DNA from 3 places in the Streptomyces sp. NPDC028308 genome. Region 3 is predicted to be linked to each of the others. Evidence: riboswitches for the same ligand, from Rfam matches in the RefSeq annotation. Region 3 holds a riboswitch; each other region holds the start of a gene.
What was found. Region 3 has a riboswitch for cobalamin ahead of ACZ4VA_RS29230 (ribonucleoside-diphosphate reductase subunit alpha). Riboswitches for the same ligand answer to the same signal wherever they lie in the genome.
Positions count from the first base shown of each region.

Region 1 (2,255 bases), on a different contig from region 3:
GTGATGGTGAGGTTGTAGAACACCTTGCGCACGGGGTTCGAGAAGGCCCACTGGTAGGCGAAGTTCATGAACGTGCCGTCCAGCGTGTCGAAGAGGCTCATGCCCGCCGCGAACAGCAGCGGCAGGCACAGGATCGCGTACCAGGGCAGCCCGGCCGCCGCCCCGCTGCCCGCCATCACCATCAGCGTCACCTCGGTCGCGGTGTCGAAGCCGAGGCCGAACAGGAAGCCCAGCGGGAACATCTGCCCGGGACGGCTGATGGACTTGGTGAAACGGCCGAGGATCCGGTTCATGAACCCCCGTGAATCCAGGTGCTCTTCGAGCTGCCGCTCGTCGTACGTCCCCTCCCGCATCGCCCGGAAGACCCGCAGAATGCCCATCAGGGCAACGAGGTTGAGCGCCGCGATGAGGTACAGGAACATGCCGGAGACGGTCGTACCCATGACGCCCAGCACCTGGTGCGTGCGCGAGCCCTCGTTCATGATGCGTCCGGCGAGCTGGGTGCCGCCCGCGATCAGCGCGGCCAGGACGACCACCACGCTGGAGTGACCGAGCGCGAACCAGAACCCCACGGACACCGGCCTCTTGCCGTCCGCCATCAGCTTGCGCGTGGTGTTGTCGATGGCCGCTATGTGGTCGGCGTCGAAGGCGTGCCGCATGCCCAGGGTGTACGCCGTGACGCCGAGCCCGATGCCGAAGGCCTTGGAGCCGACCTCGTAGTGCGCCGGAACGACCAGCAGGAACAGCACACCGAACGCGACGACGTGCAGTGCGGCGATCACCGCCAGCAGACCGGCGGTCCGGACGGTGTCCTCGCGCCGCCACTGGAAGACGGTGGGGCCCGTGGGCCCGGTGGGCAGGGTCATGCGGTCACGCTCCAGCACCTCGTGGATCACTTCGTGAGATGCCGTGGCCGGTCTCCTGGCTTGCGGGTACCTCCCGCGCGAGCCGAAGCCGAGCGTGGTGGAGGGTCGACGCGCCCGCCCCTGCCTTCCCGGCCGTCCGGCCAGTGGCGCCGCCCTGGGGCGGCACGGGACGAGAACTCCCCGATCACAGTGGCGAGGGCCGCTCCGGACTGAGCCCCTGAAAGGCTGTCACCGGTCTTCCCGAACACCACGACGCGCCAACCTTAGGTGCCGCCCGTGAACGGCTGCAAGCCTGCACAGTTGCGCAGGTATCCAAGATCACACGGCGCCTCCTGGAAGAATGCCGCCATGCATCTCGTCCCCGCCGACCGTGCCGGCCGGCGCACCATCGACGGCCACCGGGTCTGCGACGCCGTGGCCGCCATCGGCGAACCCACGGCGGTACGCGCGTGGGCCGACCGCTTCTCGCTGCTCGCCGACCCCGGCCGGCTCGCTCTCCTGCTGGCGCTGCACCGGGCCGGGCCCCTGGCCGTCTCCGACCTCGCCGTCGCCACGGGCATGAACGACCCGGCCGTGTCGCAGGCGTTGCGGCTGCTGCGTACGGCGGAGGTCGTCGTCGGCGAGAGGCAGGGCCGCGTCGTGCGCTACCGGCTCGTCGACGCCCCGACCGCCGCGCTGCTGGAACACTGCGGCACGGGCCTCGCCTGAATCCGGCACGACAGCCCCGACAGTCCGAGCCCGACGGCTCGACAGTCCGAGAGACCGACGGCTCGACGGCTCGGTAGCCCGACCGCCCGTAGGTCCGACCGCCCGGTGGTTACCGGCAGTTACGGCAGTTCGGCGGCCCGGTCCGCTGTCTCCCGGCCGTTCAGAGCCCTTCTCCGGCAAGGAGAACCGTCGCGTACCGTGTCGCTGTTCGGCCGAACGGGTGACCATGCGTAAGAATTGCCCGGTGCAGACAACCATGGCGAGCCAGGGCGGGGATGGCCAGTGAACAGCCACGACGTCACCGATGAACAGTGGGAAGGGCTCGCCCAGGTCGTTCCGTTGCGCGGCCGGGACGCCTGGCCTTCCGCCGTCGGCCACCGGGCGATACCCGAGGCCGCGACCGAGACCAGGCGGCGCTTCGTCGTGCTGCGGGTCAATGTGTTCGCGGACGCCCGCGAGGTCGCAGAGACACTCATGGCGGGCATCCCCGTCCTGCTCGACCTGACGGGCGCCGAGACCGATGTCGCCAAGCGGGTGCTGGACTTCAGCACGGGCGTCGTCTTCGGCCTGGCGAGCGGGATGCACCGGGTCGACCGCAACGTGTTCCTGCTGACACCGCCGGGCACCGAGGTGCAGGGGTTGATGGAGGGGGTCGGGGTTCCGGGGCTGTGACGTGGACGT
Region 1 covers NZ_JBVHTO010000003.1:214,446-216,700, forward strand. Annotated here, with positions in the region: gene nicT (Nickel transporter NicT) at 1-866, opposite strand, end outside; cobalamin riboswitch at 895-1,133, opposite strand; gene ACZ4VA_RS08605 (ArsR/SmtB family transcription factor) at 1,215-1,574, shown strand; gene ACZ4VA_RS08610 (cell division protein SepF) at 1,857-2,246, shown strand.
Region 1: linked by a shared signal. The riboswitch ahead of nicT (Nickel transporter NicT) and the one ahead of ACZ4VA_RS29230 (ribonucleoside-diphosphate reductase subunit alpha) in region 3 are both predicted to bind cobalamin.

Region 2 (2,255 bases), on a different contig from region 3:
GATTGATCTCGGCAGGACTGCCGGCCCCCTCACAGATCACCGCGTCATACGTGCCCCGCAACTCGGCCAGGCACTCCAGCACGGTCCCGAGCAGCGCCTCCTGGCGGCCCCCGTGGTAGCCGCGCGCGCTCATCTCGCCGACCGGCTTCCCCATCAGCACGACCTGGCTGCTGCGGTCGCTGCCCGGCTTGAGCAGCACGGGGTTCATCAGCGCGGTCGGCTCGACGCGGGCGGCCTGCGCCTGCATGGCCTGCGCCCGCCCGATCTCCGCACCCTCGCGCGTGACGAAGGAGTTGAGGGACATGTTCTGCGCCTTGAAGGGCGCCACCTTCACGCCCTGCCGCACCAGCCACCGGCAGATCCCGGCGGTCACGACGCTCTTGCCCGCGTCGGAGGTGGTTCCGGCGACCAGCAGCCCGCCGCTCACGGCCTCGCTCCCTTCGACAGCAGTCGTCCCGCGACGCAGACGCCCAGCGCGAGCCGGCTCACCCGGCGCGACAGGCGTACGGCCCGTTCGATGTCGTGCACCCCGACGGCTCGGCCGCTCCCGTTCAGCACGGGCCGGTGCTCGACCCTGCCGCCGTAGGAGAGGGTCCCGCCGAGCCGCACGCCCAGCGCCCCCGCGAACGAGGCCTCCACGGGACCGGCGTTGGGGCTCGGGTGGCGGCCGGCGTCGGCGCGCCAGGCGCGGACCGCGCCGCGCGGGTCGTCGCCCGCGACGGCCGCGAGGACGGCGGTGAGCCGGGCACCCGGCCAGCCGGCGACGTCGTCGAGCCGCGCGGAGGCCCAGCCGTAGCGGCGGTGGCGGGCCGACTTGTGGCCGACCATGGCGTCCAGGGTGTTCACGGCCCGGAAGGCGACCAGTCCGGGCACCCCGGCGACGGCGCCCCAGACGAGGGCTCCCACCACGGCGTCGGAGGTGTTCTCGGCGACGGACTCGACCACGGCCCGGGCGATCCCGTCGGCGTCCAGCGCCTGCGGGTCCCGCCCGCACAGGTGTGGCAGCCGCTCACGGGCGGCGTCGACGTCCCCGGCTTCCAGCGCGCGGCCCACGGCGCGGGCCTCACGGCCGAGGGAGGTGCCGCCTACGACGGCCCAGGTGGCGGCGGCGGTCAGCGCGACGGCGGCGGCGGGGGAGGGGCGTACGGAACGGCTCGCCAGCGCGGCGAGCCCGGCGGCGCCGCCCACGCAGACGGCGGTGTGCAGCGCGCCCCACCCGCGGTGGTCCCGCCACAGCACCCGTTCCACGGCGCCCGCGGCCCGTCCGAAAGCGGCGACCGGGTGCCCGCGGCGGGGATCGCCGAGGAGCAGGTCGCCGAGGAGGCCGGCGGTGGCGCCGTACGCGAAGACGCGATCGGCACGCACGGCGTCAGCCCGCCGTGGGGTGAAGTAGAACCCTCGTACTCAACAAGACCCGCAACGGGCAGCCGCGCATGGCGATATGTCCTCACTCAGGGTGTCCGCGCCCTGGTTCGAAGAGACCGGCGGGGAGAGTTCCTGGCTCCCGGGGGACTTCCTTCCCCGGTGACAGTGGCGGGACCGCGCCGGATTCACACCGGCTTCCTCTCCAGTCGCCGTACTTGGCTCCGGCAGTCCACCACGGGCTCAGAACAGCCGTCAACTTGCTGTTGACCTGCGGAGGGAGAGTGTGCGAAGGCCCACACGCACGTGGGGTGCGGGACGGTGATCCGTCCCGCACCCCACGTGAAGTGATGCCGCGTTGTTCGGCTTTCGCCGGTTCTGTCCGGTCGTCAGGCGACGATCAGATAGATCCCGTACCCCACCGCCGCCGCGCAGGCGGCGAAGCAGGCGTACGCGGTGGTGACCGCGAGGGCGGCGGATCCGCCCTGCGCGCCGGCGGACTCCCGCTTGGTGAGGCCGACGATGCCGAGGGTGAAGAGGCCGACGAGGGCCACGGTGACCACGAGGCTGACTCCGAACACGGAGCCGAGGGCTGCCCAGTCGATGTGCATGCTGTTCGTTCCTTAGACCGTGGCCGGGCGGGTGGGCTCGGTGGAGGGACCGGAGTCCGGGGCCGGGATGGTGGCCGTCAGGCTGACCGGGCCGGCCGGCGGCGGGGTGACCGCGGCGATCGCGGTGGTGACGACACCCGCGGGCTCGGCGTCGGTCTCGTTGACGTTGTCCATGGTGACGGGCTGGCGGCGCGAGAGCGTCCAGATGACCCCGGCACCGGCCACGAGCAGCGTGCCCGTGGCGATGATGCCCCAGGTGCCCTGCTGGGTGAGGAACTCGGC
Region 2 covers NZ_JBVHTO010000007.1:69,059-71,313, reverse strand. Annotated here, with positions in the region: gene ACZ4VA_RS17110 (cobyric acid synthase) at 1-427, opposite strand, end outside; gene ACZ4VA_RS17105 (cobalamin biosynthesis protein) at 424-1,365, opposite strand; cobalamin riboswitch at 1,472-1,614, opposite strand; gene ACZ4VA_RS17100 (hypothetical protein) at 1,752-1,973, opposite strand; gene ACZ4VA_RS17095 (inorganic phosphate transporter) at 1,986-2,255, opposite strand, start outside.
Region 2: linked by a shared signal. The riboswitch ahead of ACZ4VA_RS17105 (cobalamin biosynthesis protein) and the one ahead of ACZ4VA_RS29230 (ribonucleoside-diphosphate reductase subunit alpha) in region 3 are both predicted to bind cobalamin.

Region 3 (2,255 bases):
CTTGCGCCGGCCGCCCTGGTTCACGGCGGCGACCGAGGCGTCCAGGGTCTTCAGGAACGGGACGATGCCGTTGGAGTGCCCGTTCGTGCCGCGGATCAGCGAACCCCGGGAGCGGATGCGGGAGTAGGACAGGCCGATGCCGCCGGCGTGCTTGGAGAGGCGGGCCACCTGGTGGTAGCGGTCGTAGAGGGAGTCCAGCTCGTCCAGGGGCGAGTCGAGGAGGTAGCAGGACGACATCTGGGGGTGCCGCGTACCGGAGTTGAAGAGCGTGGGGGAGGACGGCAGGTACTCGAGCCGGCTCATCAGGCCGTAGAGCGCGGCCACTTCGTCGACGGCGCGCGGGGTGTCGTCCTCGGCGAGGCCGGCGGCGACGCGCAGCATGAAGTGCTGCGGGGTCTCGATCACCTGCCGGGTGATCGGGTGCCGCAGGAGGTAGCGGCTGTGCAGCGTGCGCAGGCCGAAGTAGCCGAAGCGGTCGTCCCCGGCGGTGTCCACGAGCGCGTCCAGGCGCTCCGCGTGCAGGCGGACGAACTCGGCGGTGCGGTCCGCGATCAGCCCCTCCCGGTGGCCGACGGCGACCGAGGCGGAGAAGGAGGTGACTCCCTGGGAGGCGGCCTCGGCGGCGATGCCGATCGTCAGCAGCCGGGCGGCGAGGCGCGAGTAGACGGGGTCCTCGGAGATGAGTCCCGCCGCGGCCTCGGTGGCCAGCTCGCGCAGCTCCGCCCCGTCCGCCCGCGCGGACCGGCCGCGCAGGGCGGCGGCGGCGACCCGGCCGGGGTCGGCGCCGGGGAGGTCTGCGGTGAGGTCGGTCAGGGTCCGCAGCAACGCGGCACCGGGACCGTCCGTCTCCGCCGCTGTCGCGGACGGTGTCGCTGCGGCCGGATCGGCTGGCGCGATGGTCACGTGGGGCTCTCCCTCGCTCGGCACGGGGCCTGGAGGGAGGGCAGCGGGGCACACGTCACCCCGGCACGGGTACGCGTGCGTCCACCGGCCCACTCCACGAGGCCCGGACGTCTGGGCACCCGGACCGGACGGGCCGGGCGCACTGTCGGCAGGTCCTCGGACTGACCGTGTGCGCGAACACGCACAAGTACACCGTTGCGGGACAGTTCCGGATTCGCACCGGATTCCCCTGCGGCGACAGCGAGCATGAGCATACATCTTGTGCCGGGCCGTCGACGCACCCCCACATGTTGTGTCGTGTCGGCTCCGGAGGGTGTCAGTCGGCCGCGGTGGACGCAGCTGTCAGAGCGTCAGTTCGTAGGTCAGCAGCAGGATGTCGTCGAGCTCCGGGACGGGATTCCAGTCGCGCTCGGGGGTCCGGACGAAGCCGAGCCGCTCGTAGATCCGGTGCGCGGCGCGCATGGTCCGCTGGGTCGACAGCACGACGCGGACGCAGCCCTCCGTGGCCCGCGCGCGGTCGACGCAGGCGCGCACCAGGGCCTCGCCCGCTCCTCTTCCGCGCGCCTGCGGGGCGACCGCCAGCATGCGGATCTCGGCCTCGCCGGGACGGGCCAGCTCGGCCATGGCGTTGCCGGCCGACGGCACGTACGTCACCCCGCCGAGCACGGTGGCGTCCCGGTCCACGGCGACCAGGACCTCGGCCGCGGCGGCGCGCCGCGCGACGTCCCGCAGGTGCACCAGGTAGCCGTCGCCCTCCCCGAAGTCGAGCAGACCGTCACCGAGATACGCCTGTGCGGTGATCTCCCCGAGCGTCCCGTACTCCCCGGGCAGCGCCCGCCTGACGATGATGTCCATGCGGGTGAGTCTGCCGGACGGGAACGACGTCGGGCCGCCGGTTTTCCTCCGGCGGCCCGACATGGTGTGTACGAGAGGGACTTCAATGCGAGGTGCCCGCCGTGGCCGGCGGCAGCTCCACCTGGACGCCCGGGTCCCCGGCGTCCGCCGTGTAGTCCTCCGGCGACGTCTCGTCCAGGCCGTCGGGAGCCTTCACGGCACGCAGGACGAAGGTGAGCACGACCGTGACCGCCAGGTTCAGCACGAAGGCCGTCAGCCCGATGTAGCCGATCTCCCCGATGCCGGGAATCTCCTTCGAACTACCGCCGAAGTGCCGCTGCGTCGGGGAGGCGACCCCGTACGCGGCGAAGGTGCCGTAGACCATGCCGACGGCCCAGCCGGCGAGCAGCGCCCAGCGGTGGAACCAGCGGGTGAACAGGCCGCCGACCAGCGCCGGGAAGGTCTGGAGGATCCAGATGCCGCCCAGCAGCTGGAAGTTGATCGCGACCGTCTTGTCC
Region 3 covers NZ_JBVHTO010000013.1:80,938-83,192, reverse strand. Annotated here, with positions in the region: gene ACZ4VA_RS29230 (ribonucleoside-diphosphate reductase subunit alpha) at 1-903, opposite strand, end outside; cobalamin riboswitch at 1,034-1,192, opposite strand; gene ACZ4VA_RS29225 (GNAT family N-acetyltransferase) at 1,246-1,758, opposite strand; gene mctP (monocarboxylate uptake permease MctP) at 1,841-2,255, opposite strand, start outside.